2 linked regions of the Psychrobacter arcticus 273-4 genome follow. The protein of the gene in region 1 interacts with the protein of each later gene in a pairwise test. Links are inferred from orthologs where the notes say so. Each region holds a gene or a part of one and is shown in the gene's direction. Other genes may lie near its edges.

Region 1 (8,220 bases):
CAAAAAGCAGTAAGAGCGGCTAAGCAAGTAGAAGGGGCCATCAAAGCAGCTACTGGAAGTAATGATCCTGTTAACTTTACCGCCAGCTCGGCAAATTGGGTATCAGCTCCGAACTTCAGTTTCCCTGAGCGTGTCGCACGACGAGCAAATTCGGGTGATACGCTCAACGTAGTGTTGGTGCTGAGAGTCAATAAACAAGGGGGTATTGATAGTGTGCGTATCGCTCAATCTTCTGGAATTGCAGCATTAGATAAAGAAGCACAGCGACAAGTCCGTTCTGGAAAATTCAAACCCTTTATGAAAAATGGCGCGCCCGTAGTCGGTAATGTCACGTTACCTGTTACTTATATCGTGCCATAAAGAAGCTGCTACACGCTGCAAGATATTCGCTTTAGCCTTTTATTAAGACTAAGATCGTCACATATAATAAATTGGCAAGTCATGCAATAACACAAGGAGTCTGACATGGACTTTACAAATTACTGGCAATATAGCGATGCGGTGACTAGAACCTTGTTCTTTTTACTGCTCGCTTTATCTATCGTTTCTTGGGTCACGGGCATCATCCGTGTACTACAAAGCCGAAAATTGGTGACTACTGTTGCCGATGATTTGAGCCAGCAGCTGCAGGCAAAGCGCTCAGATTTAAGCGTAGCAGATGCCGCGACGCGGCGCCTGATTACTGAGCAAACCTTACTAAAGCACATTGGTCGTTACCGTTTTTCCAGCGAGCGTGGTTTACCTATCCTGGGTACGACGGCGGCGATTGCGCCATTTATTGGTCTGTTTGGGACAGTATGGGGTATTTTTCATGCCCTGCATAATATTGGTATGAGCGGACAAGCGGGACTTGGGCAGGTAGCGGGACCGGTAGGTGAGGCACTTATCATGACCGGTTTAGGAATAGCCGTGGCGATTCCAGCGGTGGTGTTCTATAACCTTGCGGTACGTATTAATCGCAGCGTCATGTACCATGCCAATGATCGCGCCCATGACTTGCTGGCGCAATCTGCTGAGCTATCAGCTACACAACAACCATCAATTTGAGAATATTATGGCATTTCAATTGGGTGATGATGATAGTCAAAGCATGAATGAGATGAACCTCATTCCGCTGATTGATATCATGCTGGTATTGATGATTATCTTTTTGCTGACGGCTAGCGTACTGAATCCAGCGGTGCCATTAGATTTGCCAAAGACCAGTGCGACGTTAAATGAAATCCCGCCCGAGGCGATTCAAATCAGTATTGACAAAGACGCAGGCATATTTTGGGACAGCGACCCTATTACTATGGAGGAGCTAGCAGTACGTTTGCAGCAGCAAAGTGCCACTGGTAAAGACCCTTCTGTACAGCTACGTGCGGATAAAGACAGTAAATATGATACGGTCGCCCAAGTGTTGGCGGCGGCTAGTCAAGCGGGGTTAAGCAAAATAGCCTTTGTTAATGAATAATGGTTAATAAGATTATTCATAATAAACCTGCGCGCGTTTGAAATTATGGTTTATCATAGCACCTTTTTATATGCACGACTTTTTGTATCTTGTTATTGGATGAGTTGTTTTCTGTACTAAGTATTTGATATACCACTATAAATATCAGCCGCTTTGTAGGTGAGCCGTTTGCTTGTCTCATGATAATATAGAATCTACCAAACGGTAATTTATGTACATGCTATCTATTTTGCTTGGTTTTTGAGGGCTTACATGCATTATAAATACAGTTATCAATGTCAGTCATATATATAAATAAACGCTGTTATGAGCGAATTCATTAGCTAAAAGGTCAGATTGTCATGGGTATGTGGATTGTTATTATCATTGTACTATTCGTATTAGGGAGTATGATGGCGCTCAAGCCGAGCGGTATCGATCAGCGTTTAGATAAGCTGCGTATGACCGCGCGTCGATTGCAGCTCAATCCAAAGCTAGTAGCTTGTCCTGACTGGATAAAGGGCAAAGACAACGAGTATGGTCGCGGGATGATGGGTCAGTATGGCTTAATATTAGAAGATACGCATCTGCCTTATACACGCTATCAAATGATCGATGGACAATGGCGACCAGATAATAATTTTGTTGATACGACTAAAGATGAGCTCACGCTCACTGTGCCAAGTGCTATTCGTGCTAATCAAAGCAATACGCATACGATTGTTAAGAAGACCAATATCAGTTTGGACAAGATACCACTGGATTTGCCAGTCAGTATTGAGCCCTATGTAAAGGGTTTATTGACTAAAGCTAATAGCATTGTGATTTATTGGGAAGATATCGCTTATGTACGCCCTGCGACCAATCCTGCGTATGAGCAAAAATTGATTGAGAGCGATTTATTAGCGCTCAAAGAAAAGCTTGAGCAATGGGTGCTACAGATGCAAAAGAGCCTATAAAAATTGCTAAAAGGTAGCAAATTGTTTTTTCGTCTCCATAAGCGAAGGATATGCAAGTGCTTTTGACATACGGTCAATCATTTTCAGTTGACAGTTTAAGCCTTAGCAGTGTAACGTCTTTATAACTGAATCCTTTCGTTATGGTTATCGTTTTTTTATAACCGATTTTACTAGCAGCCATTACTACAATAATTTGCCAAGCTATTATAACCAAACCCTATAAATGGCATGCTGCTAGACAATTCTTATTTTAATTTACTTATTATGGTGTCGTCACATATGACAAAACCCACAACCAAAAAAAGCGCAGCGCCCGCTGCAGACAAACCCAAAGGCAGCCCAAAAGGTAAGTCTTTAGTGATTGTTGAATCACCTGCCAAGGCAAAAACCATCAATAAATACTTGGGTGATGATTTTATCGTGCGCTCAAGTATCGGTCATGTCCGAGATTTGCCCGTTGGTGCGAGCAAAAGCGCAAAGAAACCAGCAACGACCAAAAAAGATGACATCCTGACCAAAGAAGAAAAAACTCAGCAAGCATTGGTACGGCGCATGGGTATTGACCCTGAGCATGATTGGGCGGCAGTCTATGAAGTGTTGCCAAACAAGACCAAGGTCATTAAAGAGCTGAAAGCCTTAGCCAAAGACGCTGATAAAATCTATCTCGCGACGGATATGGATAGAGAGGGAGAAGCCATTGCTTGGCATCTCAAAGAAGTGATTGGCGGCGCAGACAGTAAATATGAGCGCGTGGTCTTTAACGAGATTACCAAATCTGCTATTCAAAATGCTTTTAAGCAGCCTTCTAAACTTGATATTGACCGCGTCAATGCGCAACAAGCGCGGCGCTTTTTAGACCGTGTGGTTGGTTTTATGGTATCGCCATTACTGTGGCAAAAGGTCGCGCGCGGTTTATCTGCGGGTCGCGTACAGTCAGTTGCTATGCGCTTGGTCGTTGAGCGTGAACACGAAATCCGCGCCTTTATTCCAGAAGAGTATTGGCAGATTCATGCCGATACCCATATTGTTGATAATAAAGATAAAAAAGCCACAGACGCTGAGCAAATTGGTATTCGTTTAGAAGCTACCAAGCAAGGCGGCAAAACGCTAAAGCTCGTTAATAAAGAGCAGACCGATAAAGTATTAGATGTTCTTAAAGCAAATGACTTTATCGTTAAAGAACGTGAAGAAAAGCCAACGCAGTCACGTCCAAGCGCGCCTTTTATTACCTCGACTTTGCAACAAGCTGCCAGTACAAGATTAGGATTTTCGGTTAAGAAAACCATGATTTTAGCGCAGCGCTTATATGAAGCCGGTCATATCACTTATATGCGTACCGATTCAACCTTTTTATCAGGCGATGCGCTGGCTGCTGTACGTGGTTATATTGAAGACAGCTATGGCGCAAAATATGTGCCAGAAAAGCCAACCTTCTATGGTAATAAGCAAGGCGCACAAGAGGCGCATGAAGCGATTCGTCCGTCTAACGTCAATATGAAATCAACGCAGCTTAAAGCTGTTGAGCGTGATGCGATACGTTTGTATGAGCTAATTTGGCGTCAGTTTGTGGCCTGTCAGATGCTACCAGCAAAATATTTATCAGTAAATTTATTCGTTGCTGCTGATGATGTCGAGCTAAAAGCGCGCGGTCGCACCTTGGTATTTGATGGTTATACCAAAGTCATGCCACCTGCCAAGACCGACGACAATTTATTACCTGATGTCAAAAAAGGGGATAAGTTAACGGTAGATAAACTTGATCCAAGCCAGCATTTTACCAAGCCGCCACCGCGCTATACTGAGGCAAGCTTGGTTAAAGAGCTTGAGAAAAAAGGCATTGGTCGTCCATCGACATATGCTTCTATCATCTCGACCATTCAAGATCGTGGTTATGTGAAGCTCGAGAATAAGCGTTTATTTGCCGAAAAAATGGGTGATATTGTCACTGACAGACTGACGGCAAGTTTTCCGGATTTGATGGATTATACTTTTACCGCAGCGTTAGAAGATAAACTGGACCATGTTGCTGAAGGTGATACAAACTGGAAGGATGTACTTGATAATTTCTACGGGGATTTCAAGACTACCCTTGATCGCGCTAAAGAAAAAGACGGCATGCGCCCGAATGATCCGACCGATGTACCAGACGTGCATTGCGATCTTTGTGATCGTCCGATGCAACTGCGTACCGGTTCTACCGGTGTATTCTTAGGTTGTACCGGTTATAACTTACCGCCGAAAGAACGCTGTAAAGGCACTAAGAACTTAATGCCAGTCGAAGCTTTTGCCAATCTTGATGATGCAGAAGGTGATGATGAAGCGGCAGAAGTCCGAGATTTGATGGAGAAAAAGCGTTGCCCGAAATGTAGCACGGCAATGAATGGTTATATTGTAGATGGCGGTCTTAAGCTACATGTTTGTGGTAATAATCCTGATTGTGATGGTTATGTCTTAGAAGAAGGCAAGTTTGAAGTTCCTGGTTCTGACTCTCCAACCATTGACTGCAATAAGTGCGATGGACAAATGGAGCTTAAGACGGGACGCTTTGGTCCTTACTTCGCTTGCCAGCAATGTGACAATACCCGTAAAGTGCTCAAAACGGGTGAAGCAGCACCGCCGCGCATGGATCCTATTCATCTGCCAGAGCTAAAATCAGTGAAGCATGAGGATTACTTTATCTTGCGTGAAGGGGCTGCCGGGATGTTCTTAGCAGCATCTAAGTTTCCTAAAGTACGGGAAACGCGTCCACCAAAGCTTGCTGAGCTAAGAGAGATTAAAGATAAAATGGAAGATAAATTCCAGTATCTGTTTGAAGGACCAGATGAAGATCCTGATGGTAATCCTACGATTCTGCGTTGGTCACGTAAGAAAAAAGAGCAGTATATTGGCTCTGAGAAAAATGGTAAAGCCACACGCTGGGGCGTGTACTGGCGCAAAGGTGAGTGGGTAGAGGAGTGAGTCTCTTTTACCTGTAAGCCATAAGTATAGTCGGTGAAAAGTAATATCGATACAACACGTACTACTGGTGCAAATTTTTCTTGCTTGCTGTGCCTACGCAGACAGAGGCTGCAAAAAATTTACACCAGCAATACGGTAGCGACTTTAAAGTATTTCAACGATAGTTTTAAGCCATAAAAAAACCTCTTAGATATGAACTGACCCCCATAAATTGTGTCCAACTTATGGGGGTCAGTTCATTGCTGTAAGCGGCTTTTTTAATATTGACTATCAAGCGGTTACGCTTAGTTGTGTAGAGCTTTACCTTTGGTTTTATCAACCGTCACTTTTGCAGGTTTAAGCGGTATTGGCATGCTGACCAATGCTACTTTTAATATCTCATCAATCGTTGCGACTGGCTGAATGGTCAAGCCTTCTTTGACATTATCAGGGATATCAGCCAAGTCACGCTCGTTGGTATCCGGAATCAACACATGCTTGATACCGCCACGATGCGCCGCTAGCAGCTTTTCTTTAAGACCGCCGATACGCAGGATTTTACCGCGTAAAGTAATCTCACCTGTCATGGCAATATCTGGACGAATGGCGATACCAGTTAAGGCAGATACCAGCGCTGTCGTGAGCGCGCCACCAGCAGATGGACCATCTTTTGGTGTGGCACCTTCTGGCATATGCACGTGGACGTCAGTAGTTTTAAACGTCTCGTAGTCAATCCCTAGGCTGTCACCGCGCGCACGTACCACACTCATGGCAGCACGAATAGACTCTTTCATCACATCGCCCAAAGAGCCGGTAAAGATAAGCTCACCTTTGCCTTTCATGGCGACTGCTTCGATAGTGAGTAGCTCGCCACCGACTTGAGTCCAAGCAAGACCGGTAATACGACCAATCTCAGGCTCTTCTTCCGCCAGACCGTAGTCATATTGATGCACGCCTAGATAGTCATCGATGTTTTTGTCGTCGACCACTACCAGTTGACGTTCTGCTTTTTTCGGAGTGCGTGCACCATGCGTTTCAACCGAACCGCGAACCACTTTGCGGCAGATTTTATTGACTTCACGCTCAAGGTTACGCACACCTGCTTCACGAGTATAGCTACGGACGATGCTATGCAACGCTGCCTCAACAATCTCAATCTCGCCTTCTTTAAGACCGTTATTCTTAATCGCTTTTGGCACGAGGTACTTTTGCGCGATATTCACTTTTTCTGCTTCGGTATAACCCGGTAAGCGAATCACTTCCATACGGTCAAGCAGTGCTGCTGGAATATCCATACTGTTAGCGGTACAGATAAACATCACTTGCGATAAGTCTAAGTCCATATCTAGATAATGGTCGTTAAAGGTATCGTTTTGTGATGGATCTAATACTTCAAGCAATGCTGATGCTGGATCACCGCGGAAGTCATGTGCCATCTTATCGATTTCATCCAATAAGAATAGTGGGTTTTTGACTTCTACTTTTGCCAGTGATTGTACGATTTTACCTGGCATTGCACCGATATAAGTACGGCGATGACCACGAATCTCAGCTTCATCACGTACGCCGCCAAGCGCCATACGCACAAACTTACGACCAGTTGCTCGCGCAATCGACTCACCCAATGAGGTTTTACCAACACCAGGAGGACCGACTAAGCAAAGAATAGGCCCGCGAAGCTTCTTCACCCGTGATTGCACGGCGAGGTACTCTAGGATGCGATCTTTTACATCTTGCAAGCCATAATGGTCCTCATCTAAGACGGTTTTTGCTTTATCTAAATTGATTGAAACTTTAGTCGTCGCATTCCACGGCGTATCCAAAATCCACTCAATATAGTTACGCACTACCGAGGACTCAGAGGACGCTGGCGGCATCATTTTCAGCTTTTTAAGTTCTTGATCTGCTTTTTTACGTACATCTTCTGGCAAGTCTGCATCTTCTAGACGCTGTTCTAACTCAACCACGTCATCTTCACCATCGAATGCGCCGTCATTCATATCCGACAGCTCATTTTTAATGGCTTTCATCTTCTCGTTTAAGAAGTATTCACGCTGGTTATCTTCCATTTGCTGACGGACAGCTTCTTGGATATCTTGCTCGATGTTTTGCTCGGCACTTTGCTTGACCAAATACTCGGTCAAAGTATTGATATGGGTTTTGATATCATTTTTTTCTAAAAATGACTGTTTAATATCAAGATCCATCGAGACACGGGTTGAGATGAAGTAGACCAACTCAAGCAAATCATCAATACGCTTTGCAACGCGTGTTAGCTCACGCGCATTACGCAGACGTGCATCCGCATAGCTTTCAAACAGCGAGGTCAAAGCTTGTATGGTGTTTTTCTGCTGGCTCTCATCCATGCTGACATCAAGGTCTGCCCGCTCAAAGCTTGCCATCAATAAGTCATCATGACTCTCTATCGAATCAACGCGCGCGCGGTATTGACCTTCAATCAATACTTTGATGCAATTCTCATCGCTATCATGCGGCATGGTGCTGACGATGCGGCAAACCGTGCCGTATTGATATAAGTTGTCGTGATCGATATCTTCAGTGAGCGAGTCTTTTTGAGCGACCACCAGTACTTTATTGCCGTATTCTGCTTGCGCTAACTCAACGGCTTTGACGGACGGTTCACGACCGACAAATAAAGCAATTTGCATATGCGGGTAAACGACAACATCACGCAGAGCTAGTAATGGCAAATAATCTTCAACAGCATTGTCTTTACTATCACTGTCTTTACTATTACTGTCTTTATCAGTAGCGTCTTCTTGAGCATTATCAGATGACATATCCAACTCATTTTCTACCGAATGGTCAGACGAGGTTTTTAGCTCGTTTTCTTGCTCGTTGTCATCAGCAACGGTAGATGAAACGTCG
Region 2 (5,187 bases), 2.0 Mb from region 1 along the record:
GGCGTTAAGAAACGACTGTCGCCTTTCTCTAGCCCGTCTAAAGTAATATGACCGACACTGGCACGATGCAGCTCAACCACTCTATTACCAAAATAACCCATCATACGTTTTACTTGATGATATTTACCTTGCTCCAAGGTTAAACGCGCATGAGTTTCATCGATGAACTCGAGGGTTGCAGGCTTGGTTTCTTCGTGGTCACCTTCTAACAAAATCCCTTCTGCCACTTCTTTGATAGCATTGGCTTGAGCGTCACTATCCATAGCATCTGCTAACGTCAACTCGTAGACTTTGGCATGTTCGTGCTTCGGGCTAGTTACACGATGTAGCCAGCCGCCATCATCACTGATGAGCAATGCGCCAGTCGTATCAACATCAAGACGCCCAGCAATACGTAAACTACCAAGCTCTGGCACCGCAATAAGGTCAGTGACGATTGGGTATTCTTTAGCTTTTAAGGTACATTCAAAGCCTTCAGGTTTATGAAGCAAGATATAGCGATTGCCAGTCGCGACCGATAATGGCTCGCCTGCCCACTGTACATCGTCATTGACGATATCGACATGTACGCCGGGATCTTTGATGACCTGCTCGTTTACTGTGACTTCACCAGCGTGCAGAATTTTTTTTGATTCTTTACGCGACAGTTCAGTGGCTTTACTCAGAAATTTATCTAGACGCATACGATTGCCTACCATCCGTTTTGGGATACTCACTCTCAATCAAAGACCAACGATGCATGCACTCGCACGTCTGTTGTTGGCTATCTTCAATGGTTAGAAGTGGTACTATAATAAAAAATGAAAAATGAAAAATGAAAAATGAAATTTACACTGCGCCAAATACGGACAACAGTGAAAGTTAGACAAGTTTACCATATCCAACCTAGACCTGATGAAATATGAGCTATCAAACGCTAAAACATGCCATCACTGCACGCTTAGAAATCAAAAAATCTGTCTTTATTGCCTATGCTTATCCCGTGACCTCACGTGAGCAAGCAATGTTTCACGTGGAACAGCTGCGTAAACAATACGCTGATGCCCGCCACCACTGTTGGGCATATATTATTGGTGATCCTAATAACACCACTAGTGCAGGTTTTGATGATGATGGCGAACCCAATGGCACCGCAGGAAGACCGATATTAAATGTCTTGCAGCACAAATCTATCGGCAATGTCATTATCATCGTCGTCCGTTATTTTGGTGGCATCAAACTCGGTGCTGGTGGCCTAACTCGCGCCTATGCAGGCTCGGCGCAAGCAGCGGTCGATGAAATGACATTAAGTCCTTATATACCCATGGTACAAGCACAGATATTGGCAGAATTTGCCACCGAAGCCCAGTGCCGTTACATTGTCGAGAGTTTAGGCGGCAGCATCGATGATGTCGATTATAGTAAACAAGTGATATTGACTGTGACGCTCGCTGAGGCAAATGTCGACCGTTTAAAAGAACGCCTGGCCATGGATGGACGCGTCTTAGAGTCACCATAAGAAATGAGTGTTTATAAAGGCTATAGTCGGTGAAAAGTAATATCGATACAACACGTACTACTGGTGCAAATTTTTCTTGCTTGCTGTGCCTACGCAGACAGAGGCTGCAAAAAATTTACACCAGCAATACGGTAGCGACTTTAAAGTATTTCAACTATTTTTTTCTTAATTGTTTTGAGTAACCATGCGTTCACTGAAAACCATTGGTTTTGACAACGAGCGTGGGTATGATAAAGCACTAATTTTTAACCATGATTTTTTAACAACGATTCTTTAACAAACATAAAATAAGACTAATATATGCCAACCTCAAAGCTGACAAAGCCATTCTCACCAGCGCCTTTTAAGCCGCCATTTTGGCTGACCAATCCTCATCTACAAAGCATTTTACCTAAGTTTTTTGCACCCAAAACGCCCAATTATAGGCGTGTTATCAAGCAAGATTCACTTGCCGAAACAGATATCGCTTATGACTTTTATGATGCCTATCCTGTCCAACATGCAGAAAACGGTGCGCTTGAGCAAACGCCATTAATCGTGCTGTTTCATGGAATGGAAGGCAGCAGCGACAGTCACTATGCCCGCGCGTTAGCGTATCAAATACATGCGCAAGGGTGGCATTTTGTTGTCGCTCACTTTCGCAGTTGTGGCGGTATCCCCGCTAATGGCAAAGTGTTTTATAACGCTGGTGACACTAGCGAAGTGCATCATATGTTAGAGAATTTGCGCGAGAATTACGCGCATATTTATGGGGTTGGCGTGTCACTTGGCGGTAATGCGTTGGCAAAGTATATGGGTGAATATGATGATGAGGCGCTATGCGATGGCGCCGCAGTGATTTCCGCGCCGGTTGATATGTCATCGGCTGCCATTACGATGCACAGCTTTTTGAGCCATCGTATCTATACACCCTATTTGCTCAACCCTATTATCAAAAAAGCCTTGGCGAATGAAATTACTGCAGATGAGATTGCTGCTATCAAAGCGGTAAAGCGTATTAGCGATTTTGATAATATCTTCACTGCGCCGCGTCATGGCTATCGCTCCAAAAACGATTACTATCACTCGTCTTCTGCCCTGCCATATTTACGGAATGTCACACGCCCGCTATTACTCATTAGCGCCAAAGACGATCCCTTTATTGGCTTTACTGCCACGCCCAATGATGTCTCAGATAGTGTCACTATTTTAGATACGGCACACGGTGGTCATATCGGCTATTTGCGCTATCGTGCAGACAGGAGCAATGTAAAAACTCCAAGTAAAAAATCAAAATTTGATATCAACTGGATACCCGAAACCGTGAGCGCCTACTTTAACCATATTGGTGTGCCGTCTAATAAAACCAAATAACTTATAAACCAAATAACATCAGTTTATCTTTAAACATTCTGAGGCTGCTTTATGTATCCATTTATCCGTTACGCCAGTACCATTGTTCATGCCGTGCGTAGCGGACTTGGCAGCCAACTGCTCAAGCAGCTCTTCACAACTAAGTAACCTTATAGCTACTATTTCCTAACAATACATTATATAAATACATATAGTAAATGTTAGGATGGTAGTGGGTTTTATGCTCAACTAAATATTGTCTAATTAAAATAGTTTAATAAGGAAAATAATATGGTTAATAATACGGATTATGTCGGCACGCTGTTTGATAATAGTGAATCAAACCTAAGTAAGATTACCTTAGCCTTTACCATGGCGGGCGTAGCGCTTAAAAAAGGTCATTCTGCATCGGTCATATTGATGGTAGACGCGGTATATTTGGCATTGCCGAACGCGTTAGATAACGTCAATATTGGTGCGCCATTTGAACCGGCTGGCGAATTGCTAGAAGCTTTTATCGAAAAAGGGGGTCAAGTATTGGTCTGCGGCGCCTGTATGAAACACAATGGCGTAGAAGAATCAGCCATCGATAAGCGCTTCACCGTCATCAGTGGTGATGACGTGGTTGAGCTGCTGATGAATGCAAAAGGGTCATTTCAGTTGAACTAAGTATTTAAGCTAAACAATTAGTTTAGAAAAATGGGTCGGTTTTCTTAATTATCTTTTTGATAGTTTATGGAACTGGCCCATTTTCTGTGTAATTAATCTACGTTTGTTTATTATGTAGAAACTATGTGATATAAAGTAGTTTACAGAATACTTTACCAAATACGGATAGTGTATTTCACATGAGCACCCCTACAAGAATTATAACCTCAAAAGATATTGAAACTGGTAAGCATATATCTCCAGCTCAAAGACTCAGAATTATGAACGCTGATGAGTGGGAGGAGTTCATCGAAGAATGGACAGATAGCTTAAAAAAAGAATACTTTAAAGTTGAAAGACTTGGTGGTGCAGGTGATAAAGGTCGGGATATTGTAGCTCAATTAGAAAACGCAGAGATATGGGATAACTATCAGTGTAAACATTATGGTCATTCCTTACGACCTAGTGATATATGGACTGAAATAGGTAAGCTTGTTTATTACACTGCTATAGGAGATTTTACTTGTCCTAGAAAGTATTTTTTTATTGCACCTTTAGGTGTTGGGACATCGTTATCAGACTTACTAAAAAACCCAAGAAAACTTGTTCAAGGTCTTCGAGAGAATTGGGACAAATATTGCAAAGATAAAATAACACAGAACTGTCTAATTAAATTAAGCGATATGGAGCCACAACTAGAAAAAATCGACTTTTCAATTTTTGGTTACGTTACACCTCTTACTATCATTGAACAACACAGAAAAACTCCCCATTTTATAACTCGTTTTGGTGGTGGTCTACCTAAACGAGAAATTCCTCCTGAACCTCCTATAAAATCAACTTCTGAAGAGAGCGAATATTTAAAAAAAATTCTTCAAGCATACAGTGATTTTAATAAACAAGATATATCTACTATAGATGACGTTACAGACATTGATCTTACCGAACATTACAAAGATTCTAGAATACAGTTTTACAGTGCAGAAGCTTTAAAACGATTCTCCAGAGATGCACTACCAGAAAATGAATTCAAGTTGCTACAACAAGAATTTTTAAATGGAATAAAAGATGAAATACGAAACCCTGTACATGCTAACGGATATCTTAGATTGCTTGAAGTAGTAAAAGTAGCTCGTGCTCTTCAAATAACTTCACATGCTTTAATTGACTGCTTAATGGTTAATGACAGGGGTGGCATCTGTCATCAGTTAGCAAATGACAATGAATCAATAGCATGGGCGAAAAATGGATAACATATCATTGAATAAAAATCCTTTTAATAGTGAAGTTGAGTTGGGCTTAAGAGCTTTAGTTATCTTAGTATCTTCATACCCTAAATCGTACAAACTACATGATCTCGTAGTTTTAGACTACTTTTTAGTGCACTCAAAAGATTTATCTAATGACTCTGAAGAAAGTCTACATCCTCCAGTCCCTTTTAGAAGTGGGGAACTACTTATTAAACGAAACAACTTAGAAAAAGGTTTACACTTATACATGCATAAAGGATTAGTGGAGCTAAATTTATCTGACCAAGGCTTCGAGTACAGTGCTAGTGAGAGTTCGAGGTATTTTTTAGATTTGTTAAGTAATAATTACACCATGAGCCTTACGAAAAAAGCAGATTGGTTGAGCGAAAATTTAAAAAAATTCACAGAGAATGAGCTTAATCAAATAATTGATCAAAATCTTAAAAGCTGGCATTTTGA

The links.
Region 2: the proteins of topA (region 1) and PSYC_RS00125 interact in binary tests that used the Escherichia coli proteins (3 or more experiments, as listed by UniProt). The link is inferred for Psychrobacter arcticus 273-4 from one-to-one orthologs.

The regions. Positions count from the first base shown.
Region 1 is NC_007204.1:2,053,017-2,061,236, reverse strand. The notes cover bases 2,309-5,552. They hold topA (type I DNA topoisomerase), read left to right. Parts: upstream 2,309-2,673; coding sequence 2,674-5,352; downstream 5,353-5,552. Other genes in these bases: PSYC_RS08620 (hypothetical protein), read left to right, coding at 2,309-2,394. Also shown: PSYC_RS08635 (energy transducer TonB), read left to right, coding at 1-360; PSYC_RS08630 (MotA/TolQ/ExbB proton channel family protein), read left to right, coding at 466-1,047; PSYC_RS08625 (ExbD/TolR family protein), read left to right, coding at 1,055-1,456; more of PSYC_RS08620, read left to right, coding at 1,798-2,308; lon (endopeptidase La), read right to left, coding at 5,637-8,132. UniProt on the Escherichia coli protein: Releases the supercoiling and torsional tension of DNA, which is introduced during the DNA replication and transcription, by transiently cleaving and rejoining one strand of the DNA duplex.
Region 2 is NC_007204.1:22,489-27,675, reverse strand. What follows is about bases 1-2,699. They hold PSYC_RS00125 (YigZ family protein), read left to right. Parts: upstream 1-901; coding sequence 902-1,498; downstream 1,499-2,699. Other genes in these bases: PSYC_RS00120 (YheT family hydrolase), read left to right, coding at 1,799-2,699; PSYC_RS00130 (pseudouridine synthase), read right to left, coding at 1-683. Also shown: more of PSYC_RS00120, read left to right, coding at 2,700-2,851; PSYC_RS00115 (DsrE family protein), read left to right, coding at 3,122-3,499; PSYC_RS00110 (ABC-three component system protein), read left to right, coding at 3,679-4,731; PSYC_RS00105 (ABC-three component system middle component 2), read left to right, coding at 4,724-5,187.